Regions from separate parts of the Verrucosispora sp. ts21 genome, predicted to be linked through region 1. Evidence: riboswitches for the same ligand, from Rfam matches in the RefSeq annotation. Region 1 holds a riboswitch; each other region holds the start of a gene.
What was found. Region 1 has a riboswitch for cyclic di-AMP ahead of C1A38_RS11870 (coiled-coil domain-containing protein). Riboswitches for the same ligand answer to the same signal wherever they lie in the genome.
Positions count from the first base shown of each region.

Region 2: another riboswitch for cyclic di-AMP. It lies ahead of C1A38_RS10780 (C40 family peptidase); the one in region 1 lies ahead of C1A38_RS11870 (coiled-coil domain-containing protein).
Region 3: another riboswitch for cyclic di-AMP. It lies ahead of C1A38_RS05620 (coiled-coil domain-containing protein); the one in region 1 lies ahead of C1A38_RS11870 (coiled-coil domain-containing protein).

Region 1 is NZ_PNOZ01000021.1:72,313-82,400, forward strand. Features, by position in the region: gene fabF (beta-ketoacyl-ACP synthase II) at 1-942, shown strand, start outside; gene C1A38_RS11840 (lipoprotein) at 1,088-1,738, shown strand; gene C1A38_RS11845 (glycoside hydrolase family 3 protein) at 1,802-3,550, opposite strand; gene C1A38_RS11850 (DUF3145 domain-containing protein) at 3,646-4,137, opposite strand; gene C1A38_RS11855 (hypothetical protein) at 4,451-4,780, shown strand; gene C1A38_RS11860 (alpha/beta fold hydrolase) at 4,981-5,895, shown strand; gene C1A38_RS11865 (HelD family protein) at 6,007-8,121, shown strand; cyclic di-AMP (ydaO/yuaA leader) riboswitch at 8,273-8,406, shown strand; gene C1A38_RS11870 (coiled-coil domain-containing protein) at 8,411-9,505, shown strand; gene C1A38_RS11875 (1-phosphofructokinase family hexose kinase) at 9,726-10,088, shown strand, end outside.
Region 2 is NZ_PNOZ01000019.1:28,601-38,688, forward strand. Features, by position in the region: gene C1A38_RS10735 (SanA/YdcF family protein) at 1-341, shown strand, start outside; gene C1A38_RS10740 (aminodeoxychorismate/anthranilate synthase component II) at 356-1,006, opposite strand; gene C1A38_RS10745 (hypothetical protein) at 1,012-1,314, opposite strand; gene C1A38_RS10750 (class E sortase) at 1,314-3,110, opposite strand; gene C1A38_RS10755 (DUF881 domain-containing protein) at 3,164-3,961, opposite strand; gene C1A38_RS10760 (cell division protein CrgA) at 4,186-4,449, shown strand; gene C1A38_RS10770 ((Fe-S)-binding protein) at 4,724-6,922, shown strand; gene C1A38_RS10775 (C40 family peptidase) at 7,177-8,190, shown strand; cyclic di-AMP (ydaO/yuaA leader) riboswitch at 8,364-8,497, shown strand; gene C1A38_RS10780 (C40 family peptidase) at 8,510-9,550, shown strand; gene dcd (dCTP deaminase) at 9,609-10,088, opposite strand, start outside.
Region 3 is NZ_PNOZ01000009.1:608-10,695, reverse strand. Features, by position in the region: gene C1A38_RS05655 (anti-sigma factor RsbA family regulatory protein) at 1-711, shown strand, start outside; gene C1A38_RS05650 (CsbD family protein) at 689-862, opposite strand; gene C1A38_RS05645 (heavy metal translocating P-type ATPase) at 933-3,179, opposite strand; gene C1A38_RS05640 (DUF8832 domain-containing protein) at 3,191-4,150, opposite strand; gene C1A38_RS05635 (heavy-metal-associated domain-containing protein) at 4,183-4,392, opposite strand; gene C1A38_RS05630 (metal-sensitive transcriptional regulator) at 4,513-4,809, shown strand; gene C1A38_RS05625 (YibE/F family protein) at 5,141-6,502, shown strand; cyclic di-AMP (ydaO/yuaA leader) riboswitch at 6,669-6,799, shown strand; gene C1A38_RS05620 (coiled-coil domain-containing protein) at 6,804-7,817, shown strand; gene C1A38_RS05615 (carbonic anhydrase) at 7,943-8,641, opposite strand; gene C1A38_RS05610 (helix-turn-helix transcriptional regulator) at 8,844-9,176, shown strand; gene C1A38_RS05605 (hypothetical protein) at 9,278-9,775, shown strand; partial or broken gene C1A38_RS05600 (hypothetical protein) at 9,980-10,088, shown strand, end outside.

The sequences.
Region 1 (10,088 bases):
GACGGGGAACGGGTCGGTGTCAGCATCGGCTCCGGCATCGGCGGCGCAGTCACCCTGCTCGCCCAGGACGACATCCTGGAGGCCTCCGGCCCTCGCCGGGTATCCCCGCACACCGTGCCGATGCTGATGCCCAACGGCCCGGCCGCCTGGGTGGGCCTGGAACTCGGCGCCCAGGCGGGTGTGCACTCGGTGGCCAGTGCCTGTGCCACCGGCGCGGAGGCGATCGCGCTGGGTCTGGACATGATCCGGTCCGGCCGCGCCGACGTGGTGGTGGCCGGCGGCACCGAGGCGGTCATCCACCCGCTGCCGATCGCCGGGTTCGCCTCGATGCGGGCCATGTCGACCCGCAACGACGAGCCGCAGCGGGCGTCGCGGCCGTGGGACAAGGGTCGGGACGGGTTCGTCCTCGGTGAGGGTGCCGGCATCGTGGTGCTGGAACGCGCCGAGCACGCCGCCGCCCGAGGTGCCCGGGTGTACGCCCGGCTGGCCGGTTCCGGCATCACCTCCGACGGCTACGACATCGTCCAGCCCCACCCGGAGGGTGCGGGGGCGATCCGGGCCATCGAGAAGGCGATCGCCGACGCGGACGTCGCCAAATCGGACATCATGCACGTCAACGCGCACGCCACGTCGACGCCGGTGGGTGACCTGGCCGAGATCAAGGCACTGCACCAGGCGCTTGGCGACCACCCGGTGCTGACCGCGACCAAGTCCATGTCCGGGCACCTGCTCGGTGCCGCCGGTGCGCTGGAGTCGATCGCGACGATCCTCGCGATCCGCGACGGCGTGGTGCCGCCGACGATCAACCTGGACGATCCGGACGACAGTCTCGATCTCGACGTGGTCACCAACAAGGCCCGCGAGATGTCGATCGAGGCCGCGCTGAACAACTCGTTCGGCTTCGGCGGTCACAACGTGGCGCTGGTCTTCACCCGCGTCTGACCGTCCGACCGTCACCCCTGCCGTCGCTGTCGTGGCGACGGCAGGGGTTTCGTGTTGGTCGGGCGCAGCGCTCGTCGACTTGACGGCGACCCCCGGTTTCGCTTTGCTGAGCGCTCCGATAGATCAACAACTGGGAGTGGGCATCGTGCGACGATCCCGGTTCGCGCTGGCGGCACTGGCCATCGGGTTGCTCGCCGGCTGCGGCGGTGGTGCGCAGACCGACACCGGCGAGCAGCCCGGCGGTGGCGCGACGGGTGCGCCGTGGCATGACGAGGTGACCGCGGCCACGGCGAGCGAAACGGTAGGTGCCGGTGCCCCCTGTCCGCTGCCTGTGACGTTCGGACTGGCCGACGGGTGGCGGGTAAGTGAGATCAAGACCCCGGACCCCGACGACGAGGTGGCCGCTGCCGTGGCCGAGGCGTTGACCCGACGCGGCGGCACGACCGCGCGCTGCGAGGCGGACGGCCGCGCGGTCGCGTCGGGGTTCCTGCGGGTGTGGACGGCCGACGACGCGGACGTCCCGGCCCGGCAGACGCTGGAGGCGTTCGTCGCCGCCGGGCAGAAGGCGACCGATCCGCAGTACCGTCAGACCCGCGTCGGCGACCTCGACGTGATCGAGGCGAGTTGGTTGAGCTATCGGGAGTTGCGCGACGAGGACATCCGGGAGTGGGCGCTGGCGGTCCGGGTCGGCGAGGCGACGGTGCTGTTGGAGGTCAGCAGCACCAGCTTCGGTGACCCGCTCGACCTGCTGCCCGCGTACCGGCTGGCCCGCGACACGCTGACCGCAACGCCCTGACCGCCGCTGGTGCCCTGACCACCCGCGCCCTGACCGCCGCCGGTGCCCGTGCTGACCGTGGCGTCAGCCGGCGCAGGTGGTGGCGGACAGCCCGGAAACCTTGACCGGAGAACGCCCCGGCGCAGTGGCCTTGCCGGCCAGCACGTCGGCGAGCGCCTCCATCGAGGCCCGGCTCGACGAGTACGTGGCCAGCAGGGTGGCCGACTTCGCCTGACCCAGCACGTACGGGGTGTCCATGGCGACCGTGATCGCCGCGTCGGCCCGCAGGTCCCCGGCGCGGTCGCCGTACCCGACCAGGTGCACGATCGTGCCGCCGTCGGCCACCACCCGCACCCCGGCCTCGGTCAACGCCTCGGTCAACGCGGCCCGGGTGTGCGCCCGCCCGTCGGAGGAGGTGACGGTGACCGGTCCCCGGACCGCCACCTCGTCGCACCGGCCACGCAGCACGGTCACCGCGGCGGCGGCCAACGCGCGTGCCGCCGCCCGGTGCTCCGGGGTGGCCAGCGCGGACAGCTCCGGCGTCGGCGCGTCGGCCAGGGTGAACTTCATGGTCAGCACCCGGGTGACCGCCTCCACCAGTCGGGTCCGGGGCAACGAGCCGTCCCGCAACGCCGCCAGCACCCCGTCGTACGCCTGGCTCACGTTCGGCGGCATCAGGATCAGGTCGTTGCCGGCCTTCAGGGCGCGTACCGCGGCCTCCCCCGGCCCCCAGCGGCGCGCCGGTGGCATGTTCATGCCGTCGGTGACCACCACGCCCTGGAAGCCGAGTTCGCCGCGCAGCACCTCGGTGAGCAGCTTGTACGAGAAGGTCGCCGGCACGCCGGGGTCGACCGCCCGCACGTCGAGGTGGGCGGACATCACGGCCAGCGCACCGGCCTCGATGCCGGCGGTGAACGGCGGCCAGGCCTGCGCCGCCAGTTTCTTGCGGGACTGGCTGAGCACGGGCAGGTCCTGGTGGGAGTCGTCGGCGCTGTGCCCGTGTCCGGGGAAGTGCTTGACGGTGGCCGCCACCCCGGCGGCCTGCAGTCCGCGTACCGCCCCGCCGACCTGCTGCCCGGCGCGCTGCGAGTCCGCGCCGAAGGACCGGGACCCGATGACCGCGCTGCGGGTGACCAGCACGTCGGCGACCGGCGCGAAGTCGACGTTGATGCCCATGGCGGCCAGTTCGGTGCCGGCGGCCCGCCAGGCCGCCTCGGTCAGCGCGGGATCACCGGCGGCTCCGGCGGCCAGGGCGCTGGGCAGCAGGGTCACCCCCTCGGTGACCCGGGTGACCACCCCGTACTCCTGGTCGGTGCCGATGAGCAGGGGTGCCGAACCTGCGGCCAGCTTCCCGGCGGCCTCGCGCAGCCCGGTGGTCAACTCGCGGACCTGCTTCGGGTTGTCGACGTTCGTGGTCGGCTGGTTGCCCTGGGTGGGGTCGTCGGCGCTGAAGCCGACCAGGATCAGTCCACCGAGCCGGTACTTCTCGATCATTTCTGCCGGGGTGTCCACTCCGGCGAGGGCCCGGTTTCCGGCTGCCGAACCGGCCGACACCTGGGTCGCCCGGTCGCCGTACGCGTAGGGCATGAGCACCTGGCCGACCAGGTCCTCGTCGCCGAGTTCGGCGACCAGGGCGGCGGCCCGGGTGGCCGGGTCGTCCGTCGTGGCGCTCGACGAGGGCTGCGGTCCCGCCGGCGCGGACGGTGACGTCGAGCCGGACGCCGGGTCCGAGCCGGGACGCTGCCCTGGCTGGGAGCAACCGGAGGCGAGCAGCATGGTCACGGCGACGAGCACGGCGGCGACACGCCGAGGGGTAGTCGACACGCGGCCCATCCCACCAGCTCACCGCGTATCGAGCAACTTGGTCCGGTGGCGACCGGGCGACGCCCCCGACCGCCCGGACGGAGATCCCGGGCGGTCGGCGACGTTCAGCCGACCCTGGTGAGCAGCGTCACCGGCGCGCCGTCCCCGGCGTAGCGGTACGGCTCCAGTTCGGCGTCCCAGGCGCTGCCGAGCGCCTTGTCCAGAGCGTGTGCGAGGGCCTCGGGTGCCCGCGCGGCGGCCATGATGCTGCGCAGCCGGTCCTCGCCGAGCTGGATGTCCCCGGCCGCGCCCACGGTGGCCCGGAACAGCCCGCGACCGGGGACATACATGAAGCGTTCACCGTCGGCGCCCGGACTGGGCTCCTCGGTGACCTCGAAACGGATCATGGGCCACTGCCGGAGGGCAGCAGCCAGTTCGGCGCCCGTCCCGGCGCGACCGGACCAGCCGCATTCGGCCCGGCGGGCGCTGGGATCGACGGGTTGGGCGGTCCATTGCAGGTTGACCGGCGCGGCAAGGACGCGCGCGATCGCCCACTCGACGTGTGAGCACACGGCGAGCGGGGTCGAATGGACGTATACGACGCCACGCGTTGGCACGGTGACCTCCCGGAGAGCGAGGTGCGTCTTCCCCTACGACCTCGACCGATTCCGGGTGCGTTGTTGTCACACATGATGACTCGTGGGACGGATGGTGCGCCAGGGAATCGGAAAATCCGCCGGTCGGAATACCCGGACAGGTGACCGCCGTTCCACCTCGTGACACCACGATGACCAGCCGGGATCGTGGGTCGTGTACAGTTCCATCGGCGGCCTGTGCCGCGTAAGCCTCTCGCGGGGCCTCCCACCGGGTGCCGCCCCGCAACAGCCCCCGGACGTTCCGTCCTCCGTACGTCTTGCAAGGAGTACCTCCGTGGCGAGCAACACCTCTAAGACCGCGCGCGCGTCAGTCCGGGCCGGCCAGGCTGGCCAGGGTGGCGCCCTCAGCGTGCTGGGTGAGTTCAAGTACCTGATCCCGCTCAACGGCGGCAAGCACGCCTACGTGCGGAACCTCACCAACGGCAAGACCGTGCACCTGCGCACCGACTCCGAGGCCTTCGTCGAGGAGATCCGGGTGCTGGCCGCTGCCGGCCACGCCGCCAAGATCCGAGCGGAGATCAGCAGCCTCAACGCCGCCCACCCGGGCGACGGCTGGGACGCCGCCGAGAAGCGCCTGGTCGAGGCCGGCGTCTTCGAGGGCTGAGCCAGCCTCACGTACCACCACGAAACGCCCGTCGGGTCTTCCCGGCGGGCGTTTCGTCGTCTCCGGCCCGGTCGGCCGAGCAGAAGGACCAAACCGGAATCTTCTCAACATCGCGGTTCTCGTGGTGTCATGGCGGGTAGCCGGTGTTACCACCGGGTATCCCCGGTGTCACGCATTCGCGCGGCCATGGGGAGGTGGCGATGCCGGAGCAGGTCGAGGTACGACTTCCTGACGACGTACGCCTGCATGTGGAAGCCAGCGGACCGGCGGACGCCGAGGTCACCGTGGTGCTGTTGCACGGCTGGACGCTTGACGGGCGCAGCTGGCACCGGCAGGTGGCGGCGCTGCACGAGACGTATCCGTCGGTGCGGGTGGTCACCTACGACGCGCGCGGGCACGGCCGGTCCAGTTGCATGTCGCTGCCCACGGCCACCCTCGCCCAACTCGGCGATGATCTGGCCGCCGTGCTGGACACCGTCTCCTCCGGTGGCCGGGTGGTGCTCGTCGGCCACTCGATGGGCGGCATGACGATCATGGAATACGCCCACCGCCACCCCGAGCACTTCGCGCACCGTACGGCCGGACTGCTCTTCGTCTCCACCACCGCCGAGGGACACACGCACACCGTCTACGGCCTTTCGCCGCGGATCGCCCGGATCATCCGGTTGGCCGAGACCACCGGGGCCGGGGTGTTGGCCCGCTGCGGCTCGTGGCGTCCGCCCCGGGCCCTGCTGCGGGCGCTGCAGCCCAGCATCCGCTGGATGCTCTTCGGTGAGCGCTGCGATCCGGCGGACATCCGCCTGGTCACCTCGGCGGTGGCTCGCGCCTCGCTGCGCTCGATCGGCGGGTTCCGGGCGTCGATCGGCGCCCAGCACCGGTTGGAGACGCTCGCCGCGTTGGCCCATCTGCCGGCGGCCGCCCTGGTCGGGGACCGGGACCGGCTCACCCCACCGCCGTGCGCGGAGTCGATCGCCGAGGCGTTGCCGGCCACCGACCTGGTGGTGTGCCCCGGCGCCGGCCACATGCTGATGATGGAACGCGCCGAGGAGGTCAACGGCGCACTCTCCGGCGTGCTGCGCCGGGTCCTCGACACCAGCCCCGTCCGCGACTGTTAACAAGGGACCCCTGCTCTACCTGACGCGTTAACAAGGTGCCCTTCCTTGCACGTGGACGGCGGGGCGTAATCTCGTGCGGTTGGCCGGGCGGCGGGACGAGGAGCACGAGCGGTGGATCAGAGCACCCTGGATCAGGAGATCGCCGTCGAGCAACGGCATCTCGACCGGGTGTACGCGCGACTGGCCGAGCTGCGGCGCGGGGCGGTCCGCGCCGAACGGGACGGCTACCGGCTGGCCCGGGTCGGCAACTTCGGGGCACTCGTCGAACGCGACGCGATGGTCTTCCACGCCGCGCAGCGACGTCACCTGTTCGACGCCGAGTACGAAGGGCTGGTCTTCGGCCGACTCGACCTGCGGGACGGCCAGGTGATCTACGTCGGGCGGCTCGGCATCCGCGACGAGGACGCCAGCACCCTGGTGGTCGACTGGCGGGCCCCCGCCGCCGCCGCGTTCTACCAGGCCACTCCCGCCGAGCCGCTCGGCGTGGTACGCCGACGCACGATCCAGTCCAGCGGGGAACGGGTCACCCGGATCGAGGACGACCTGCTCGACCCGGAAGCCGCACCGCCGGACATGCCGGTGGTGGGCGACGGCGCGCTGCTGGCGACCCTGTCCCGCACCACCGGCCGGGGCATGCGCGACATCGTCGCGACCATCCAGCGTGAGCAGGACGAGGCGATCCGCTCCCCCAGTTCCGGGGTGACGCTCGTCTCCGGCGGCCCCGGCACCGGCAAGACGGCGGTGGCCCTGCACCGTGCCGCCTATCTGCTCTACGCCGACCGGAGCCGGTACGCCGGAGGCGGCATCCTGGTCGTCGGCCCCTCCTCGGTCTTCGTCTCCTACATCGCCTCGGTGCTGCCGTCGTTGGGCGAGGACAATGCCACCCTGCAGTCGCTGGGCAGCATCTTCCCCGGCCTGGTCGCCACCCGCACCGACCCGCCCCGGGTGGCCGCGATCAAGGGATCGTTGCGGATGCGGCGGGTCCTGGAACGTGCCGTGCGGGACACCGCGCCGGGTTCCCCCACCGAGTTGCGGCTGCTCTACCGGGGACAGCTGCTGCGGTTGGAGCGGGCCGAGCTGAACACGGTCTGGAACCGTGCGCTGCCCCGTGGCGCCCGCCGCAACGAGGTACGCCGGGCCGGCTTCGACGGCGTCCTCGCCGCGCTCTGGGCCCAGGCCCGCCGGTTGGGCATCGCCGGCCTGCCCGAGCAGCGCGCCTTCGAGGACGAGTTGATCGACCGTAGCGACTTCCGAGAGTTCCTCAAGGCCTGGTGGCCCCGGCTGCATCCCCGGCACGTGCTCGGCTGGCTGGCCGACCACGAGCGACTGCGCCGCTACGCCGGCGGCATCCTGTCCGGGGCCGAGATCCGGCTGCTGGGCGAGGCCTACCGAGGGCTGGCCACGGACGGCCCGACGGTCGCCGACGCCGCGCTGCTCGACGAGCTGGACACGTTGCTCGGTAAGCCGGTACGCCCGGCCCGAGCCAAGCGGGATCCGTTCCAGCTGGCCGGCGGCGTACGGGAGCTGAGCACCTTCGCCGACCGGCAGCGGGCTGCCCGACAGGCCGCCCGCGAGCGTCCGGAGGATTACCGGGACTACGCCCACGTGGTGGTCGACGAGTCGCAGGACGTCTCGCCGATGCAGTGGCGGATGATCGGCCGGCGGGGCCGGTTGGCCTCGTGGACCGTGGTCGGTGACCCGGCGCAGACCGCCTGGACGGGAGATCCGCAGGAGCTGAATCGCGCTCGGGAGCAGGCCCTGGGTCGGCGGCCGCGGCACCGGTTCACCCTCACCACCAACTACCGCAACTCGGCGGAGATCTTCGCGGTGGCGGCCGACGAGATCCGCCGGGTGTACCCGGATCTTCCGCTGCCCACGGCGGTCCGCTCCACCGGAGTCGACCCGGTGCAACTCGTGGTGCCGGCCGCCGAGTTGACGACGAGCGTGGTGTCGGCCGCGGGCACCCTGCTCGGCGAGGTCGAGGGCACCGTCGGGGTGATCACTCCGGTGCCGTGGCGCGACGAGGTGGCGGGATGGCTCGATGGCCTCGGCGGCGACCGCCTGCAGGTGGTGACGAGCCTGGAGGCCAAGGGCATGGAGTATGACGCGGTGGTGCTCGTCGCGCCGAGTGAGATCCGCGCGGTGCCCGATTCCGGCGTGCGGACGCTCTACGTCGCGCTGTCCCGAGCCACCCAGCGGTTGACCACTGTCGATGTAGCCGACTGAGACCGGGCCTACCGATATCTGCCACGGATGATACTTTCGTCCGATTTCCTGGTGACCGGACGAACACCACGGGTCACACCGGCTGCACGGGTCACAGCAGCACCGGTAGGCTCGGACCCGGCCTCCGCCAGGCGGCACCCACCGGTGCCGGCGGTGGTCGCCGCCTAATCGCCCGCAGGGGCGAGCCGGGGAACCATGTTCCTGGGGTGCATCCGCGCACGCGCGGTAGGGATCTTCCGTCCCGAACCCGTCAGCTAACCCGGTCGGCGGCTGACGGAAGGACATGTGCATGCCAGCAGTGGCAACCGTGAAACCGGCCGCCCGAACGGCGGCCCTGATCTGCGCGGCGCTCGCTCTCGCCGTAGGCGTCGCGCTCGTTCCCGGCCCGGCCGCGGCGCACGGGTTACGGGCGGCGGCTCCCGGCGACGTCGGCGACGAGGGGGGCACCCCGGCGCTGCGCGCCCAACTGGAGGCGGCCAGCAAGGGCTACCTCGACGCCAAGGCCGCGCTGGACCGTTCGGTCAAGCGACAGAAGCAACTGGCCGCACAGCTCACCGCCACCGAGAGCCAGCTCACCGAACGCGGTGCCAAGGTCGCCGAGATCGCCGCACAGGCGTACCGCAGCGGCCGGCTCGGCGCGGCGTCGGCGCTGCTCAACAGCGGCTCTCCGGCCGGCTTCATGGACCGGGCGGCGGCGCTGGACGCGGTGGCCGCCAACGAGGAACGCGCCCTCGGTGAGCTGCGGGCCACCCGTGACGAGGTCAGCAGGACCAAGCAGGCGCTGGACGTGGAGGTCCAGGAGCAGCGCAAGCAGGTCGCGGTGATGGCCAAGCGCAAGGACCAGGCCGAGCGGGCGCTGACCGTGGCCAACGAGCGGGCGGAGGCGGCCGAACGCGCCCAGGCCGCCGAACGCGCCGCCCGCACCCCGAACCGTGGTGGCGGTTCCAGCCCGACGGCCAAGCCCGCGCCCCGCAACTCGGACGGCTCGTGGCCCTCGGAGTCGTGCAGTGTCAACGACCCGACCCCGGCCAACGGCTGCATCACCCCGCGCACGCTGCACGCGCTCAAGCAGGCCAAGGCGGCCGGCTTCACCAGGTACGTCTCCTGCTACCGCTCGGGCGGCTCGGGCGAGCACCCCAAGGGCCGGGCCTGTGACTTCGCCGCGCAGAAGAACGGCTTCGGCGGAGTCGCCACGGGCGGCGACCGGACGTACGGCAACAACCTGGCGGCGTACTTCGTCAACAACGCCGACCGGCTCGCCGTGCTCTACGTGATCTGGTACAAGCAGATCTGGCTGCCCAGCAGCGGCTGGAAGGCGTACAGCGGCGGTCGCGGCGACCCGTCCAGCGACCACACCAACCACGTGCACCTGTCGGTGTACTGACCCGTTCACACGACGACGCCGGGTGGGACTTCCACCCGGCGTCGTCGCATCGTGCCCGCACCCGCGAAACGGCCACCCTCGCCCGCCGGTCGACGCGCGCGGATCCGCCACCTTGGTTACCGTCTAAGACGGAAGTGGACATTTCGCCACGAGGGGGCGCAACGCGCATGAGACAACCCACCACGCGGTTCACCCGGTCCGGCGCCTGCGGGTGGGACCGGTGACCGGGCACGTCATGGTCTTCGCGCCCACACCGCTGCTGACCGTCACCGTCGACCAGCCCAGTGACGTACCGGAGCTGCACCTGCACCCCGGCGGACAGGGCGTCTGGCAGGCCCGGATGGTGCTGTCGCTCGGTGTCGACGTGGTGCTCTGCACGGCGCTCGGCGGCGAGATCGGGGAGGTCCTGGCGCCGCTGCTGGTCGGCGAGGGAGTGGACCTCAAGGTGGTGAACCGCGACTCCGGCGGCAGCGGCGGGTACGTGCACGACCGTCGCGGGGGCACCCGGCGGGAGATCGTCGACGTGCCCGGCCAGCCGTTGAGCCGACACGAACTGGACGAGTTGTACAACCTCGCCCTCAGC
Region 2 (10,088 bases), on a different contig from region 1:
AGCAGCTCGGCGTCGATCCGCAGCGCATCGTCGCCGACCCGTACGGCCTGGACACGTACGACAGTTGTCGCCGCGCGCGGGAGGTGTACGGGGTCGAGCGGGCCCTGATCGTCACCCAGTCCTACCACCTGTCCCGGGCGGTGACACTCTGTCGGCAGCTGGGCGTGGACGCCGACGGGGTGCCCGCCCGCTGTACCGGCTGCGGCACCGGCCTGCTGTTGGAGAAGGCGGTACGGGACTACTTCGCCAGCGGCAAGGCCGCCTGGGACGTGATCCGCAACCGGCCCGCCGCAGTCGACTCGCCGGCACACCCGGGAGTCACCGACGCGCTGACCGACTGAGCCCGCCCTGCGGCTCAGGTGGTGGCGAAGGCGGCCAGGCGGCGGGCGTCCACCTCGGCGGCCAGTGCCGGGGCGCGATCCAGGGCTTCCGGGTGACCGCAGGTGGCGAGCCAGTTCGCCAACATCAGGTGGCCGCCCTCGGTGAGCACCGACTCGGGGTGGAACTGGACCCCCTCGATCGGCAGGGTGCGGTGCCGCATCGCCATCACGATGCCGGACTCGGTCCAGCCGGTGACTTCCAGCTCGTCCGGCAGCGTCTCGCGCAGCACCGCCAGGGAGTGGTAGCGGGTTGCCGTGAACGGATCGGGCAGCCCGGCGAGAACTCCGCTGTTGTCGTGGTGGACCTGCGAGGTCTTGCCGTGCAGCAACTCCGGTGCCCGGGTGACTGTGGCACCGAACGCCTCGCCGATGGCCTGGTGCCCCAGGCAGACACCGAAGATCGGCAGTTTGCCGGCGTACTCGCGGATGACGTCCAGGCAGATGCCGGCGCGATCCGGGCTGCCGGGCCCCGGCGAGAGCAGCACACCGGCCTCACCGAGCCGGCCCACCTCGGCGAGGTCGATCTCGTCGTTACGCCGTACGTCGCACTCGACGCCGAGCTGGCCGAGGTACTGGACCAGGTTGAAGACGAACGAGTCGTAGTTGTCGATCACCAGGACGCGCATCGGCCTCACTCGTCCTCGTCGGGGGGTGGGGAGTTGTTCCGGTCGGTGTCGTACGGCAGATCGTGTTCGTCGCCGGCTGGTTCGTCGTCGGCCGGATCGGTGCCGGGCTCCACGTCACCGGGGGCGCCCGGCACCTCGGAGTCCTGCTGGGTGACCTGGACGTCCTCGCCGGTGAAGGGCAGCAGCGGTCCGGCCCAGGGGAAGACCACGTACCAGAGCAGCGCGACCACCGTGGTGGCGAGCAGCAGGCTGCCGATCAGCTTGCCGGGCAGCCCGAACGGCAGCTTGCGCCAGATCCACGCGTACATCAGGTCCCCAGCTCAGCCGGTCGTCCCTGGTCCTTCGACTGGGTACGCGTCAACTCCGCATGAATGATCAACCGCTCGTAGTTGTCGAACTTCGGGTTGCAGGTGGTCAGGGTGAGCATCCGCTTCGTCGGCTTGTCCCCCGGACGTCCGGGAACCGGGGCCACCACCTCGACCTGGTGCGGCTTGACGATCAGATTCTCGGTCACCTGGTAGACGTACCACTGGTCGCGGTCCTGGACGATGATCGGATCGCCCTTGCGAAGCTCGTCCAGACGCCAGAAGGTGGCCCGGTTGCGGTGCCCGGCGACGGAGAAGTTGCCCACCTGACCCGGCATGGCGCTCTCCGGGTAGTGGCCCGGGGCGTACCGGATGTCCTTCTGGGTCACGCCCTCGACCACGATCCATTCCTTGTCGAACTTCGGAATGAAGAGACCGGCGATGGGCTTGCCCTGCACCGGCGGCTTGGGTGAGGCGGAGGCGGAGGGAGTGGCCGAGGGGGCCACAGTCGGGTCGCCCTCGGGCCCCCAGGCCTGCGCCAACTGCTGGCTCAGTTCGTCCTGGTGAGCGTCGACGATCGCCGACTTGCCCCAGATCTCGTAGCCCGCGAAGAGCAGCACCACCAGGCCGAAGGTGATCAGCAGCTCACCGCCGAAGCGCAGACCGGTGCGTACGCGGGACCAGAAGGACGGGCGGGTCAGCTCCGAGTAGACGCTCTTGTAGCCCTCGCCCGTCTGCTCCGCCCGCAACTGCACCACCCGGTCGCCCCGGCGTGGCCTGGGCGGCTCGGCCGGCTGGTCGGCGCCGGCGGGCTCCTCGACCTTGGGCGCTCGGGGTACCGCACCCATCAGGGCGGTGGAATCCATCGCGGGCGGCGTGCCCGGCCGGACGCCGGCAACCGCCGGAATCAGGGCGGTGGCCGCCTCGTCGGCCCGCCCGTCGCCGCCCGGTCCGGTCTGCTGGTGCGGCCCGCTGCGGGCCGGCTGAGGGCCGGACGCTCCGAAACCAGCCGGTTGGCCGGACGCTGCGAAACCAGGCTGAGGGCCGGACGCTGCGAAGCCAGCCGGCGGGCCGGCCTGTGGCGCAGGGGCGGTCGAGTTCTGGCCAGGACGGCTCGGCTCCACCGGCCGGCCGCCGCCCGCAGCCGGGGGCGGTGCCGCGGCGGCGTCCCCGATCCTGGGCATCAGCGCGGTCGGACCATCGCCCGACCAACCACTCGAAGCTTGTCCGCTCGGCATCCCCTGCCCCGAGGTGGCACCCACCGGGGGCGCACCGGAAGCATGCGACGCCGTGAGTCCGTGCGACCGCACCGGCCCATGCGATGGCACAGGCCCTTGCGGTGCAGTGGGCCCTTGCGGTGCCGTCGGCCCCTGCGACCCGATGGGCCCCTGCGGTGCGGTGGGCGCTTGTCGCCCGTCGGGCCGGTACGGCGCGGTGGGCCACTGCTGCGCGCTCGGCGGCTGCGGTGCGGCCTGAGGGGACGGGCCGCTCTGGGGTCGCTGCGGCGTGAACGCGGCGCTCGCGGGCGGCTGGGGGGTGTCGGTCGGCCGACTCGGCTCGAACGCTCCTCGCCAGGGTGTCGGCCCGACGGGAATGTCCGGCTGACCCGACGGCAGCGGTACGCCGGTGTTCTGCAATGGGCCGTCGTTACGCGCCGGGACGGACGGGCGCGGCGGCACCGGCTCGGGCCAGGCGTTGGCCGGACGGGTGGGGGTCGGCTCGGCTCGGTCGACGCGAGGCAGGAAAGCGGTCGCCTCGTCGGCCTGGTCGCGGTGGCGACCGTCGGGACGCTCACTCATGACAGTGCTTCGACCCCGGCACCGTGCTGATGACTAGATGACGCATGACGGCCTCACTCTGGCACCGTTGCCGAGCGCAAGGTGGTGGAATCCTCGAATGCGGGCACGGTGACCGTGGAAGCATGCTCGGAGTAACCGAGTTGGTAGTTCTCCACCGCGTTCCTGAACCACCGGACTCCCTCGGAAGCGGCGAGGGCCGCTCGAAGCGCGCCGGGATCGCCAATTGCCACGATCTTGAAAGGTGGGGAGTACACCCGGCCGTGCAGCAGCAGGGTGTTACCCACGCAGCGTACCGCGCTGGTCGCCAGAACGCGGACATTCATGATTGACATGGCCTCGGCACCGCCGGCCCAGAGCGCGTTCACCACGGCCTGCACGTCGCCCTGGTGCACGACGAGATCGTCGTTGCTGGCCCCTTCGGGGAGCTTGCCGAGCTGCGGCGCGTCGTTGAGCTCGACCGTCAGCCCGGGACCGGTGAGGGCGGTGAAGCCGGCGACCGCGATGTTCTCCGCGGCCCGCTCCTGCTGCTCCTTGATCGGCGTGTCCGAGTCCGCGAGGTCGGTCGTACGGCTCTCGACCTCCCGGCGCAGCGTCGCCGCTCGCTCCTCGTTCGCGGCCACCCGCTCCCGGCGGTCCTCGATCAGTTCGGTGAGCTGAGGGCGGCGGTCTTCACGCAGGGCGGTGCCGCCGGCGGTGGTGGCCGTGGTCGTGAAGAGCAGGCCAGCGGCGGCGGCGATCAGCGGTACGCCGATCGACCAGCCAGGGCGTCGCCGCCGCCCGCGCCGCAGCAGGCCGGCGACGAGTCGCCGCAGGACCTTCTGCCACGAGGCTGCGCCGGACGTGTACTCCACGACCCGTTTTCCCCCTGTCTGCGGCCCCGACGACCGCATCCGTACGGTCCGGTGGCCCTCGTCCGTGGTCCGTTTCCCAGGTTGCCGGGCAACGGGCTGGCCCCCATTCGTGGATTGAGCGGGGCTTCCGGACTACGCTAGCTCTCGAACATTATTGGCCATGGACCGTCGCCCTCGCGCCCGGTTGCAGGCCGGACGAGGTCGTAACCCCTCTGGAGAGCGTCGTGCCCAAGTCTCAGGTCCGCAAGAAGAAGGTGTACACCCCGCCCACGGACGTCCGCCCGGCGGCGACAGCGGCGACGCGCAAGCCCAGCCCGATGTGGCTGCCGGTCACCGCGGTGTCGCTGATCGTGTTCGGCATCGGCTGGCTGGTGGTCTACTACCTCTCCGAGCAGGAGTACCCGGTCATGGAGCTGGGGTACTGGAACCTGGCGGTGGGTTTCGGCGCGATGGTCGGCTCGCTGATCCTGCTGTCGCGCTGGCGCTGATCCACAGCTCATCCGGCAGCGCCGGGTGAGTCGTCGAGGGCCCCGTCGCGCGGATGCTGTGGCTGCCTCCTAGGGTGGGCGCAGGGCGGCGCGGCCCAGGTGCGAGAAGACTCACGTTACTGCTGGGTAACCTTGCGCGTAGGCTGCACTGCATGACCGAGCGGGACGGTCATCGACCGGTCCGGTTCGAGGTGCGCGGCGGCTGAGGTCGCGTACGCACCTCAGACCCGGTCGCCGAGCCGCTCGCCAGGCAGCAGACCGGGAGGCCAACTCGATGGGCAGCGTCCAGATCGTCACCACGATCCTCGCGGCCGCCATCACCGCCGTTGCGGTGTGGCTTGCGGTGCGCGCGGTCATGCAGATGACGGCCGTGATCCGGCTGGGTCAGCCCGACCCGTCCCGGTTCGACGACAAGGCCAGCCGCACCAGAACGATGCTCGCGGAGACCGCCGGGCACACCCGGATGCTGCGCTGGAGCGTGGTCGGCGCGGCGCACTGGTTCGTGATGGTCGGCTTCATCGTGCTGTCGCTGCTGGTGCTCGAAGCGTACTTCGAGGTGGTGTCCCCGACCGGCGGGCTGCCGCTGATCGGCGGCTGGGCGCTCTACGGCCTCGTCACCGAGTGGATCGGCATCCTGGGCATCGTCGGCATCGTGGTGCTGATCGCGATCCGGCTCGCCAACCGGCCCACGAAGGCCGGTCGCCGCTCGCGGTTCACCGGGTCGACGATGTGGCAGGGCTACTTCGTCGAGGCGGTCGTCCTCGCCGTACTGATCATGGGTTTCCTGATCCGGGGCTTCAAGGTCGCCACCGACCACTTCGAGTACCCGACCTGGGCCACCCCGCTCAGCCACGCGGTCGGGTCGGCGCTGCCGGACTGGGAGTCCGGGGTCAGCGTCGCCGCCCTCATCAAGATCGCCATCTCGATGACCTGGCTCATCGTGATCTCGCTGAACGTGACGATGGGTGTGGCCTGGCACCGCTTCCTGGCCTTCCCCAACATCTTCTTCAAGCGCAAGCCGGGGGCGGCCGGCTCCGGCCTCGGCCCGCTGCGGCCGATGATGAGCGACGGCAAGCCGCTGGACTTCGAGGAGGCCGACCCCGAGAAGGACCAGTTCGGGGTGGCTCAGGTCGAGCAGTTCACCTGGAAGGGCCTGCTGGACTTCAGCACCTGCACGGAGTGCGGTCGGTGCCAGTCACAGTGCCCGGCCTGGAACACCGGCAAGCCGCTGTCGCCGAAGCTGCTCGTGCTCAGCCTGCGGGATCACGCGTACGCCAAGGCGCCCTACCTGCTGGCCGGCGGCGGCAAGGACCTCACCGGCGAGGAGAAGGCCACCGCCGCGCAGCTCGCCCACGTCGACGTGCTGGCGCTCGCCGAGGCGGAGAAGCCGCTGATCGGCGACGCCGAGGCCGGCGGCGTGATCGACCCGGACGTGCTCTGGTCGTGCACCACCTGCGGTGCCTGTGTCGAGCAGTGCCCGGTGGACATCGAGCATGTCGACCACATCGTCGACATGCGGCGTTACCAGGTGCTCATCGAGTCGAGCTTCCCCTCCGAGGCCGGCGTGATGCTGCGCAACCTGGAGAACAAGGGCAACCCCTGGGGTGCGCCGCAGAACACCCGGGAGGACTGGACCAAGGGCCTCGACTTCGAGGTGCCGCGGGTCGGCGAGGTCGACGACTTCGAGTACCTGTTCTGGGTGGGCTGCGCCGGTGCGTTCGAGGACCGGGCCAAGAAGACCACCCGCGCGGTGGCCACGCTGCTGAACGAGGCGGGCGTCTCCTTCGCCATCCTCGGTGAGGGCGAGACCTGCTCGGGTGACCCGGCCCGCCGCATCGGCAACGAGTTCGTCTTCCAGATGCTCGCCCAGCAGAACGTGGAGACCCTCAACGAGGCGTTCTCCGGCCGCGAGAAGGCCAAGCGGAAGATCGTCGCCACCTGCCCGCACTGCTTCAACACCCTGGGCAACGAGTACGGCCAGCTCGGCGGCGAGTTCGAGGTGGTGCACCACACCCAGTTGCTGGCGCATCTGGTCGCCACCGGCAAGCTCACCCCGGTACAGCCGGTCGACGGCGGTGTCACGTACCACGACCCGTGCTACCTCGGGCGGCACAACCGGGTCTTCACGCCGCCGCGTGAGGTGCTGGGCAGTGCGTTGGGGGCCGGCGAGATCACCGAGATGCCGCGCAACAGCGAGCGCTCCTTCTGCTGCGGCGCCGGTGGCGCGCGGATGTGGATGGAGGAGCGGATCGGCAAGCGGATCAATGTGGACCGGGTCGAGGAGGCCATGTCCACCGGGGCCAAGACCATCGCCGTCGGCTGTCCGTTCTGCTCGACGATGCTCACCGACGGAGTGAACGGCAAGGGCGCCGGCGAGCAGGTCGAGGTCGTCGATGTGGCGAGCGTCCTACTGCGGTCGGTCCGGCCCGAGCAGGCCCGGGGCGCCGAGGAGGGCGAGCCGGTCGGCAGCTGAGCAAGGCTTGAACACCTACGGGGTACGGCGGGCTCGCGTGGTCCGTCGTACCCCGTATTCACATTTACTGGTGTGACTATAACGAAATGATCGACACCCTTTGTGCGCAGCCGGTTGCGCAAACGTGAATCGGTCGTTGGTCGCCTTGATTCCGACCGTCGCCTTCCCTAATGTTGGGCACCGACCGCTGTAGGTCGTCTGTTCCGCCCCTCTACCGCCCGCGGGACACCCGGCGGTCGGTTGCAAAGGAGTCGCTGCCGGTGGCAACCATGCCCCTCCATCGTCACGTGCCCGGACGGTCGAGCCGTCCAGGTGGCCTGCGGAGAGCCGCTCACCGTCTGCTCGTCCTGGTGGCCGCCGCCGCAGTCGGCGCTGGCCTGCTCTCCGCCCCCGCGCACGCCGAGCCCTCGGTGGAGGAGATCGAGCGCCAGATCGACAAGCAGTGGCAGCAGCTTGAGCCCACCATCGAGCAGTACAACAAGGTGCGGTCGCAGCTGAAGGTCAACCGGAAGAAGTCGGCCGACCTGCAGAAGAAGATCCAGCCGCTGGCCCTGGAGGCCGAGCTGGCCATGAACCGGGTGGCGGACCTGGCCTCGCGGTACTACGTGAACGGGCCGTCCCAGGAAATCGGCGCGATGCTGCTGAACGCGAAGCCGGACCTGCTGGGCGAGCAGATGACCATGCTGGAGCGGCTGGCGGCGTACGAGCGCCAGCAGCTCGAGAGCGTGATGAAGGTCCGCAAGAAGTACGACACCCAGAAGGCCAAGCTCGACGCGCTGATCGCCGACCAGGAGGCGAAGGAAAAGCAGCTGGCGGCGAAGAAGAAGCAGATCGACGCCAAGATCAAGCAACTTGAGCGGTCGCTGCCGGTGACCACGGTGAAGACCACCAACTGCCCGACCATCAACGGGGTGGTCAGCGCGGCGGCCCGGACCGCCATCAAGGTCGCGTGTGCCCAGGTCGGCAAGCCGTACGTCTGGGGTGCCACCGGCCCGAACTCGTTCGACTGCTCCGGCCTGACCCAGTACGCGTACAAGGCCGCCGGCATCTACCTGACGCACTTCACCGGCGCGCAGTGGAACGAGGGCAAGGCGATTTCCAGGTCTGAGGCCCGCCCCGGCGATCTGGTCTTCTTCCGCAGTGACCTGAGTCACGTCGGCCTCTATCTGGGCAACAATTTGATGGTGCACGCACCCAGAGCAGGTAAACCGGTGAACGTCTCACCGATCACCACGATGCCGGTCGCCGGCTTCCGTCGACCCGGCTGAGCGAGCACACAGGAACATCACCAGGGCCCTCGGTCAAGCGACCGAGGGCCCTGTCCGTTGTCGGATTTGTGCACCGTGAGTGATGGCGTGGATGTGTTGCGTATCGACGGGGATCGTCCCTACGCTGGGCAATCGTCGGCCCGATGGCAGTTCCGTCCACCAGGGGCGGTGACGGTCCGACACCGCCGAGTCGCTTGCGCGAGCCGGGGACCCAGGTTCCCGGGGTGAATCCGCGATCATCGCGGTAGGGCGCTCCCTTCCCGCCCGAACCCGTCAGCTAACCCGGTAGGCGGTACGGGAAGAAGGAGTACGGAGCCCGGTGGCACACCATGCCCCGCGGCCACTGTCAGCACGGCCGGCACCGTCCGGCCCGACGACGGCTGCGCCGCGATCCCGCTGGTACCGCTGCACCACCGCACTCGCCGCTCTGTCCGCGACCGCCGTCATGCTGACCGGCGGCGCGACGGCGGCCCACGCCGAGCCGACGGTCGACGCCATCGAGCGCCAGATCGACGCGGACTGGAACCGGCTCGAACCACTCGTCGAACGCCACAACGCCACCCGGCAGGATCTCGCCGGCAAACGCCGGGAGGCCGACGCCCTGGCCGCTCGGATCGCACCGCTTGAGCAGCAGGTCGACGCGGCGATGACCCGGGTCGGCGCGCTGGCGGCGCGGGCGTACAAGGGCGGCACGGTCGGTGCCGTCAACGTCCTGCTGGGCAGCAGGTCGCCGGGCGAGGTCGTGGAGCAGATCGGCCTGCTCGACCGCTACGCCCACTTCCAGCAACAGGACGTACGCGAGGCCAGCGAACTGCGCGACGAACTCACCACCGCCAAGGCCGGGCTGGAACGCACCATCGACCAGTTGACCCGTACGGAGGCCGAGCTCGGGCAGAAGCGACGCCAGATCGACGCCGAGATCGACCGGTTGCAGCGGCTCCGGCTGCGGGCGTACGGCAACGGAGGCGGTGGCCCGCTGCGCCCGGCGCCCTGCCCGGCCGGCTATCCGGGCGGGCCGGCGGGGGTGGCGGTGAAGTTCGCCTGCGCCCAGATCGGCAAGCCGTACGTGTGGGGGGCCGAGGGACCGAACGCGTACGACTGCTCGGGTCTGATGCTTGCCGCCTGGGCGCGGGCCGGGGTGGCGCTACCGCACAACGCGGCCCGGCAGCGTCAGGTCACCGCGTCGGTCAGCCGCAGCGCGCTACGCCCGGGTGACCTGGTCTTCTACTACCGGGATCTGCACCACGTCGGCATGTACGTGGGCGACGGCTGGGTGGTGCACGCCTCCCGCGCCGGTCAGCCGGTGAAGATGAAACGGATGGACACCAGCCCCATCCACAGCTTCGGCCGACCCGGCTGAGGGGTGGTCCCGGCGTTGGCGTGGTCCTGCCGGAGGCGTGGGTCTGGTGTTGGTGTGGTCAGCGGGTTGGCCAGGTGCGCCAGTTCTGCCAGGCCCGGCTCGGCGTCGGCCCGCGCTGACCCTGGTAGCGGGAGCCGTAGACAGCCGAGCCGTACGGGTGCTCGGCGGGCGAGGAGAGCCGGAAGATGCAGAGCTGACCGATCTTCATGCCGGGCCAGAGGGTGATCGGCAGGTTCGCCACGTTGGACAACTCCAGCGTGACGTGCCCGGAGAAGCCGGGGTCGATGAAGCCGGCGGTGGAGTGGGTGAGCAGGCCGAGGCGCCCCAGGCTGGACTTGCCTTCGAGTCGGCCGGCCAACTGGTCGCCGAGGGAGATGACCTCCAGGGTGGAGGCGAGCACGAACTCGCCCGGGTGCAGCACGAAGGGCTCGCCGTCGGGCACCTCGACCGGCGAGGTCAGGTCGTCCTGCCGGGTCGCCGGGTCGATGTGGGTGTAGAGGTGGTTGTTGAAGACCCGGAACAGCTTGTCCAGGCGTAC
Region 3 (10,088 bases), on a different contig from region 1:
ACCTGGGACTGGTGGGCCCGGTACGAGGCGGCGATCAACCGCGCGTACGACGACTGGCCGCTGTGGAGCATGTGTGCGTACGACACCCGGATCACGCCCCCCGACGTGCTGGCCGATGTCGCCGCCACCCACCCGCACATCGCCACCGCCGGGCAGCGGCATCTGCCCAGCCCGGACTATCTCGCCCCGGAGTCCTTCCTGCGGCAGAACCGGCCTGCGCCACCCGACCCGATCCAGGCGTACCCACCGTTGCTCGACCTGACCGATCCGACCGCCGCGCAGGCCCGCTCGGCAGTGCACCAGGTCGGTCCGGGGCACCTGTCGACGGAGGACTTCGACGACTTCGTCATCGCGGTCAGCGAAACCGTGACCAACGGGCTGCGGCACGGCTCTCCGCCCGTGCGGCTGCGCCTGTGGACGGCACCGGACCGCATCGTGGCCACCGTCAGCGACACCGGCAAGGGGCCGGACGATCCGTACGCAGGTCTGCTGCCACCCGCCGACAGCACGCCCGGTGGGCTGGGCCTGTGGATCACGTACCAGTCGTGCAACCACGTCACCCAGCACCGTGACGCCAACGGCTTCACCCTCCGGCTCACCGCTGGTCAGCCACCTGGCCTGACCGCCGTTACGCTGAGCGAACCGCCGGGCGGCGAGCGCCGGCCCGGCGGTTCGGGGGATCCGCAGCTCAGCTCCGGAACGCGTCCTTGATCTTCTCGCCAGCCTGCTTGATGCTGGCGCGGCTCTGATCGGCGCGGCCCTCGGCCTCCAACTGCTCGTTGTCGGTGACCCGGCCGACACCCTCCTTGACCTTGCCGGTGGTGTTCTCGGCGCTGTTGTTGAACTTGTCCTCGACACCCATGTCAGCCTCCGTGGCTCGTTCGGTTGCTACGTCCATCAAGTACCCAGCCGAGCCCCGGCGAACCACCGAGTCAGGTAACGGGACGAAACCGTCGCAGCCGCAGGCTGTTGGCCACCACGAAAACCGACGAGAAGGCCATCGCCGCCCCGGCGATCATCGGGTTGAGCAGGCCGGCGGCGGCCAGCGGAAGCGCCGCCACGTTGTACGCGAAGGCCCAGAACAGGTTGCCCTTGATGGTGCCCAGCGTGCGACGGGCGAGCCGGATGGCGTCCACGGCGGCCAGCAGGTCGTCCCGGACCAGGGTCAGGTCGGACGCCTCGATCGCCGCGTCCGTGCCGGTGCCCATGGCCAGTCCGAGGTCGGCCTGGGCGAGCGCCGCCGCGTCGTTGACGCCGTCACCGACCATCGCCACCACCCGGCCCTCGGCCTGGAGCCGGGAGACCACGTCGACCTTCTCCGCCGGCAGCACCTCCGCGATCACCTCGTCGATGCCCACCTCGGCGGCCACCGCACTGGCGACTGTGGCGTTGTCGCCGGTGAGCAGCACCGGGGTCAGGCCGAGAGCCCGCAGTCGACGTACCGCCTCCCGGCTTGTCGGTTTGACCTGGTCGGCCACCGCGAGCACGGCACGGGCCCGGCCTTCCCAACCGACAAGCACCGCCGTACGCCCCGCCGCCTGCGCGTCGGTCGCCGACCGCGCCAGATCGTCCGGTACGACCAGACCGCGCTCGCGCAACAGCCGGGGCCGGCCGAGCAGCACCTCGCGGCCGTCCACGCTGCCGCTGACGCCCAACCCGGCGACGTTCGCGAAGCCGATGACGGGCGGCAACTCGCCGACCTCGGCGGCACCGGCCACCACCGCCCGAGCCACCGGGTGCTCCGAGCCGGCCTCCAGCGCGGCGGCCATCCGGAGGGTCTCGTCGCGCTGCTCACCCGTGCCCGGGATCACCTCCAGCAGGGTCATCCGGCCGGTGGTGACGGTGCCGGTCTTGTCCAGCACCACGGTGTCCACCCGCCTGGTGGACTCCAGCATCTCCGGTCCCTTGATCAGGACGCCGAGTTGCGCGCCGCGCCCCGTACCGACAAGCAGCGCGGTCGGGGTGGCCAGGCCGAGGGCGCACGGGCAGGCGATGATCAGCACCGCCACCGCGGCGGTGAACGCGGCGGTCGGTCCGGCGCCGGAGCCCAGCCACCAGCCCAGCGTGCCGGCCGCCAGCAGCAGCACGATCGGTACGAAGATCCCGGAGATGCGGTCGGCGAGCCGCTGGGCGGCGGCCTTACCGGACTGCGCCTGCTCGACCAACCGGGCCATCTGGGCCAGTTGGGTGTCGGCACCGACCCGGGTGGCGGTGATCACCAGTCGTCCGCCGGCGTTTACGCAACCGCCGACCACAGCGTCGCCCACCCCGACCTCGACCGGTACCGATTCGCCGGTGACCAGGCTGGCGTCGACCGCGGAGGAACCCTCGTCCACCGTCCCGTCGGTGGCGATCTTCTCGCCGGGCCGCACCACGAACCGGTCCCCCACCGCGAGTTGCTCGACCGGGATGCGGGTCTCCACCCCGTGGCGGAGCACGGAGACGTCCTTGGCACCGAGTTCGAGCAGGGCGCGCAGGGCCGCCCCGGCGGTGCGCTTGGAGCGTGCCTCGAAGTACCGGCCGGCGAGGATGAACGCGGTCACCCCGGCCGCCGCCTCCAGGTAGATGTTGCCGGCACCGTCGGTGCGGCCGATGTCGAAGCTGAACGGGTGCGTCATGCCCGGCGTGCCGGCGGTGCCGAGGAACAGCGCCCACACCGACCAGCCGAAGGCGGCAAGGGTGCCCACCGAGACCAGAGTGTCCATGGTCGCGGCACCGTGCCGCAGGTTCACCAGGGCGGCCCGGTGGAACGGCAGCCCGCCGTAGACCACGACCGGGGCGGCCAGCACCAGCGACAGCCACTGCCAGTAGGTGAACTGCCAGGCCGGCACCATGGCCAACGCGATCACCGGCACGGTCAGCGCCACGGAGACCCACAGTCGGGTACGCAGGCTGCGCAACTCGTCGACCGGCTCGTCGGTGCCTGCCGCCGGGGTGGCCGGCGCGGGCAGGCTGGCCCGGTAGCCGGTCTGCTCCACCGTGGCGATCAGGTCGTCCGGGGTGACCGGCGCGTCGTAGGAGATGGTCGCCTTCTCGGTGGCGTAGTTGACGCTGGCCTGCACGCCGTCCAGCCGGTTCAACTTCTTCTCGATGCGAGCGGCGCAGGAGGCGCAGGTCATCCCGCCGATCGACAGCTCGATCCGGCCGGTCGCGGTGCGCAGCGGTCTGTTGGTGGTCATCGCTGGTCCCGTCAGTTGTGCTCGTGTCCGGGGGTGCCGTGCTCGTCGGCGATGACGCCGTTCGGGCTGGGGATGGCGCCCGGGGCACCGACGTGCACGGTGAATTCGGCGGTGCGTACCACCCCGTCGTGGCGGAAGTCGAGATAGAGCCGGTACGCCCCGGCCGAGGGGAACTCGGCGCCGAAGCGCACCTGTGGCCCGGGTGCCGTCAGCCCGTCGCCCGGCCCGCCCTCGGGGTGCACGTGCAGGTAGGCCAGGTCCCCCTGGCGTAGTGCGACCAGGTGGCCGTACGCCCCCAGGTACGGTTCGAGATCGCGGACCGGCACCCCGTCGCGGCTGACGCTGAAGGTCAGGGTGGTGCTCTGGCCGGGCTGGGGTGTGCCGTGGAAGTCGACGGTGTAGCCGTGGACCGTGGTGCTGCTGGCCGGGGCGGGTAGGGCCTGCTCGGTCAACTCGCCGGGCACGGTCACGTCGACGCCGAGGGTCAGCGGCTCGCCGCCGGTCGGGGTGAAGTCGGCGAAGGCCCGCCACACACCGGGCGAGTTCAACGGTGAGGCGACCCGCCAGGTGCCGTCGGCGGCCAACTCCGGGTGCACGTGCTGGAAGCCGGAGAGGTCACGCCGGGCGACGATCAGGTGCATCGGCTTGTCGTGCGTCACCTCGTACCGGGTCACCGGCTTGCCCTCGGGGCCGGTGACCCGGAAGGCGAACTCACCCTCGGTGGCGGCGACCGGGACCAGGGTGTAGCCCCGGTCGGAGACGAGCAGCCCGCCGGGCAGGTGCCCGGCGGCTCCCGACGCGTCGTGCCCGCCCGTCTCCTGCCCGGGTGCGGCGGTTCCGTGCGGGCCTGTGTCATGGCCGTCGGCGACGACCGGGGCGGCGGGACCGGTCACCTGGCCGACGCCGTACGCGGCACCGAACACCGCCGCGAGGCCGAGCGCGAAGCCGGTGAGCTTCGTCGCTGTGTTCATCGTTGCACCTCGGTTTTCCGCCGCCGGTCGCCTCAGGCGCCGAGCAGTTCGTATCCGGCCTCGTCGACGGCCGCGCGTACCGCGTTCTCGTCGAGCGGCTGCTCGCTGGTGACGGTGACCCGGCCGGCGGGCAGGTCGACCGTCACGTCGGTGACGCCGGACAGCGCGCCGACCTGGCCGCTGACCGCGCTGACGCAGTGTCCGCAGGTCATGCCCTGCACCTGGTAGGTCGTGGTGACCATGGGGCTTCTCCTTTTCCGCCTGGCCCGGCCGAGGGGCGGCCGGTGCCACGAACATACCCGAGGGGGGTATCTCCAACGCGACCGTAGCATACCCCCAGGGGGTAGGTTATCCTCGTGCTCATGACCACACCGACGCCGATCCGCGGCTACACCGCCAGCAAGGACCAACTGCTCGCCCGGCTGCGCCGCGTCGAGGGCCAGGTGCGCGGCGTCGAGAAGATGGTCGACGAGGATCGCTACTGCATCGACGTGCTCACCCAGATCTCCGCCATCCAGGCCGCACTCGACAAGGTCGCCCTCGGCCTGCTCGACGGGCACGCCCGGCACTGCATGCACGAGGGAGCTGCCGAGGGCCGCGCCGACGAGATGGCCACCGAGATGATGGCCGCCGTCGGCCGCCTGATGAAGCGCGGCTGACCCGCTCTCCGGGCCACCCGTCGACCACCGCCCGCGCTCACGAACCGCCGACGGACCCCACGCACCCTGCGATCCGTTCCGGGGCTGGCTACCATTCGCACACGATGGCCTGCCGACATCCGCGCCTTCCGGCCCACCGCGCTGCCGGACGCGCACCCGCACCGCCGCCGCTGCCCGGCGACGACGACGGCCGCCCCGACACTCACCGTACGCAGCGATTCCGCCACGTTCCGGCCGCCTCGGCCGTCCACCGCGAGAGTCGTACGGCCGGACTGAACCGACTCGCCCGCCGACACGTACTCCGCTGAAGAAATCGTTGGGAGACTATCGAATGGGCGCCGATCACAGCCGTGCCGCTCCGCCCACCCCACCCGGGGTGCGGCGGATCCTCATCGTGACGGTGGTCCCCCTCTTCCTCGCCACGCTTGTCGCCGCGCTGGTGCTCTGGCCCCGCGACGCCCCCCGCCCGGAGGCCGGCGACGACCTGCCCCGGTACCACGGCACGGTCACCCGGGTGGTGACCGAACCCTGCCCGCCCAACCCCGCGGTGCCGGAGGGCACCCCGACGACGGCCGGTGGCCCGTGCGGCACAGTCACGGTACGGGTGCAGGACGGCCCGGACGCCGGCCAGCACGTCGACACCCCCATCCCGGCCGGGCCGGGCGCACCCTCGGTAAGCGTCGACGACGACGTCATCCTGGTCTCGTTGATCGACCCGGAGGACCCGGCGATCAGCACCTACAACATCGCCGAGCACCAGCGCGGTACGCCACTGATCTGGCTGGGAGTGCTCTTCGCCGCCGCCATCGTCGCCTTCGGACGACTGCGTGGGCTGGCCGCCCTGGCCGGCCTGGCGGCCAGCTTCGCCATCCTGCTCACCTTCGTGCTGCCCGGCATCAGCGCCGGCCAGCCGCCGCTGGTGGTCGCCATCGTCGGCGCCGCGTTGATCATGTTCGTGGTGCTGTACCTGACGCACGGGGTGTCGGCGCAGACCTCGGTGGCCGTACTCGGCACCCTCGGCGCGCTCGTGCTCACCGGGTTGCTCGGCCTGGCCGCCACCAACGCGACCCACCTGACCGGCTTCGGCAGCGAGGACGCCACCACCCTGTCGATGTTCCGGGGCGACGTCGACCTGCACGGCCTGTTGCTGGCCGGCATCATCATCGGGTCACTGGGCGTCCTGGACGACGTCACGGTCACCCAGGCCGCGGCGGTCACCGAGTTGGCCCACGCCAACCCGAACATGTCCCGCCGCGAGTTGTACCGCTCGGCGACCCGGGTGGGCCGGGCGCACATCGCCTCGGTGGTGAACACCATCGTGCTGGCGTACGCCGGCGCGTCGCTGCCGCTGCTGCTCCTGCTCACCGCCGACTCCCGCGCGCTGGGTCAGATCGTGACAAGCGAGTTCCTCGCTCAGGAGATCGTCCGCAGCGTGGTGGCCACGCTCGGGCTGATCGCCGCCGTACCGCTGACCACCGCCCTGGCCACGGTGGTGACCACCGCCGGACGACGCCGTGCCGGGGCGAACGCCGCGCCCGGAGCACCCGACGACGTGGCCGTCGCCCTGCCGCGACCGGCGACGGACCGGGCCGAGACACTCCAGGCCCTCAGCACACCGCGTACCCGTCACACGCCCCCCGCCACCCGTTCGGAGTGGCCCGAACCGGACAGGAGCACCGACACCCCATGGTGACACTCCTCAACGTGAGCACGCCGACCGAAAGGATCGACAAGCGTGTCACTCGTCACCCAGTGCGATTACGAAATGACACATCTTGCCGGGTTCGGCACGTAGAGGACCAGACCGACCGTCGGGTAACCTCACTGCCGGTCACCGCCGAAGGCGCGCACCGGCGCCTGCGGTGCCACCGCCCAATCGCCACCAGGCGAGCCGGGAACCCAGGTACGTGGGGTGAATCCGCACCAGCGGTAGGGGCCACTTCCGTCCCGAACCCGTCAGCTAACCCGGTCGGCGGTCGATGGAAGGGAAGACAGTGACGGCACCCCTACGCCGCTGGTTGACGCCCGTGGTGGCCGTGTTCGCCGCGTTCGCCGTCTTCGCCGGCCCGCTGCCGGCGACGGCTGCGCCGAAGCCCCCCAAACCAGCCGGTCATGACGACGACCCGCCGATGCTCAACGAGCTGATCGAGGCGACGAACCGGGACTACACCAAGGCCAAGTCGAAGCTGGAAAAGTCCAAGAAGAAGCAGCTCAAGCTCGCTGTCGAGGTCCGCCGCGCCGAGGCTGACCTGGACGCCCTCGCCCCACAGGTCGCCGAGATCGCCACCCAGTCGTACCGGACCGGTCGGGTGGGCGCGATCGCCATGCTGCTGCAGAGCAACGCCCCCGACTCGTTCATCCACCGCGCCGCCGCGCTCGACGAGTTGAACCTGGTCAACAGCAAGAAGCTGGGTGAGGTCAACGCGGTCAAGCGCCGCGCCGAGACGGCCAAGCTGGCGCTCGACGCCGAGGTACGCGAGCAGCAGAAGCTGACAAACGACATGGCCCGCAAGAAGAGCGACGCGGAGAAGTCACTCCGCCTGGTCGGTGGCGTCGGTCTCACCGGTGGCCTGGTGGCCGCCACCTCTCCGGTCGCCCGGCCCGGCCCGAACCGGTCAGCCGACGGCGGCTGGAAGGCCGAGTCTTGCAACCAGAACGACCCGACCACCTCCGGCTGCATCACGGCGCGCACCCTGCACATGTACAAGGAGGTCAAGCGCGCCGGCTTCAACAGGTTCGTCGGCTGCTACCGGCCGGGTGACAAGTGGGAGCACCCCAAGGGCCGAGCATGTGACTGGTCGTTGCAGAACAGCGGTTTCCGGCCCTGGTACAACGACGACACCCGGATCTACGGCAACAACCTGGCCGCGTTCCTGGTCCGTAACGCCGACCGGTTGGGTGTCTACTACGTGATCTGGAACCGGCAGATCTGGTTCCCGGCGACCGGCTGGAGTTCCTACAGCGGCCCGTCGAACCACACAGACCACGTGCACGTCTCGATGTACTAACGCACATCCGGCAGCACTTCGAGGGCCGTCCCGCCGTCCGGTGGGGCGGCCCTCGGTCCGTCGGCTGATGCCCTCGGCGGCCCGGCGGGTGCCGTCAGGTGCCTCTGTCGGGCCGGCACTCGCCGTCAGGCGGCGGACGCGAGCTCGGCGACCAGCTCCGCCGGTTCCGCAGCCACCGCACGGACCTCGCCGGCGGCCAGCCGGTAGGACATGCCGACCACCGCGCAACGCCCGGCGGAGACCTCGGCGGCAAGCATCGCGGACGAACCCAGCATCGCCGTCACGGTCTGCGCGATGTGAATGTCGACGATCGAGTTCAGGTCGTCCACCCCGGCGGCCTGGGCCTGGCGCAGGCTGGGCACCACGGCGTCCACCACCGCACCCAGGTGACCCGCGGGGGCAGCGCCGGTGGCCAGTGCCGCGCGGGCCGCCTGCACGGCACCGCAGGAGTCGTGCCCGAGCACCACCACCAGCGGCGTACGCAGCACCGACACCGCGTACTCAACGCTGCCCAGCACCTCCGGGCCGACGGTGTGCCCGGCGGTCCGGACCACGAAGAGGTCACCCAGCCCGCGATCAAAGATGATCTCGGCGGCCAGCCGGGAGTCGGAGCAGCCCACGATCACGGCAAACGGATGCTGCTCCCCGGCCACGGCAGCGCGACGTCCGGCGTTCTGATTGGGATGCCACGCCGTGTCGGTGACGAACCGCCGATTACCGGCCATCAGTTCGGCAAGCGCCAGTTGCGGCGCGCCCGGAATATCCGCGGTGAGCAGTTCCCGCTCCGGCCGCAGCTCTGTTCCGATCGGTCCGGGTCGACTCATCCGGCGCCCCCTCGCTACTCATGCGATGCCTGGTCATCCCGGGCCGACGCTGGTCACGGGCTGGTCCAACGGTCACACGCAGCGCAAGCCGCGTCAAGGAATGCGTGATATGGATTTCAGGTATCCCTGGACGCTTGCGCTCCGGGGCCGAGCGGGTGCAGGGCCCGACGGCATAGCCCGAAAAAGCTGAAAGGCCCATACGATGGGCGACATGGCAACGACAGGCGAGCGGGAGAACGCCCGTAACTGGACTTTTCTCACCAACCACGGGCATGTGCTGCTCGCCATCGCACGCAACCCCACCGCCCGGCTCCGCGACGTCGCCGACGAGGTGGGCGTGACCGAGCGGGCCGCCCAGGCCATCGTCGCCGACCTGGAGGCCGAGGGTTACCTCCAGCGCACCCGCGTCGGGCGACGCAACGAGTACACCCTCAACCCGGCCGGTCGCTTCCGGCACCCCGCCGAGGCCGATCGTCAGGTCGGCGACCTGCTGGCGCTGTTCGCCGAGGAGCCAGTGGCCGGCACCACGTCGTAGCCCGCACCCCGCCGCCCATCCGGCCGGAGCGTGGTGGCCTTCACCACCCCTGAACGAACGGGCCGCTGCGGTTGCTGCGCAAGGGCGATAGGTTTGACCGCGTGCCGAGTCTCGCGTTCTCCCGTCCACTGTGGTCGGTGACCCGCTGCCCGCTGGCGGATCTGACCCGCCTGGCGCTGACGGCACTCATCCTGGCCGTCGGCCTCGGCGGCGTCACGGCCGCCGGCCTGCCGGACGGCACAGCAGACCTCCCGGCCGCCCCACCCGCCGCCGCTGTGTCCAGCCGCTCGGGGGACATGACGGCCCCAGCCTTCCGGCCCGGCAACAACGAGTCAGCGCAACGTGTGGAGCCGGCGCGCACCCGGCCCGGGAACGACGAGTCGACGCTCAACTCGTCCCGAAACGAGTCAGCGCTGCCCTCCTCCTGGAACGAGTCGGCGCTCGTCTCGCCCGTGAGCGCTGTGCATGCCGCAGCCGCGGTGCCGCACTCCGAGCGCACCGACGCCGGGGCCGTCGCCCCCGTCAGCACCCGGCCTGCCGCCGTACGCCTCGCCGCCGGTCCCGGTGAACCGACCCGGCGCGGCCCTCCGACCGCCTGACCTGGGCAGGCTCACGACCACTGGCTGGCTTTGCGCCCTCTCCTGGCCGGGCCGGGCTCGCACCACCTGACGGAGTCGGCACCCACACGCCACCCGCCGGTGAGGCCCCCTCCCGACCACGACCAAGGTCACGGTCACGGGTTGCGGCCCTGTTCCTCCGTTTCCCAGCACAGTTCGACGAACCCCATCCGCCACGAGGTGCTGATGATGCAGATCGCTCTCTCCGCCGTCCTGCCCGACGTGTCCCGGGCCGCCGTGATCTGGCTGAGCCTGTTGGGCATCGTCGTACTCGCCGTCTCCGGCCTGCTGCTGC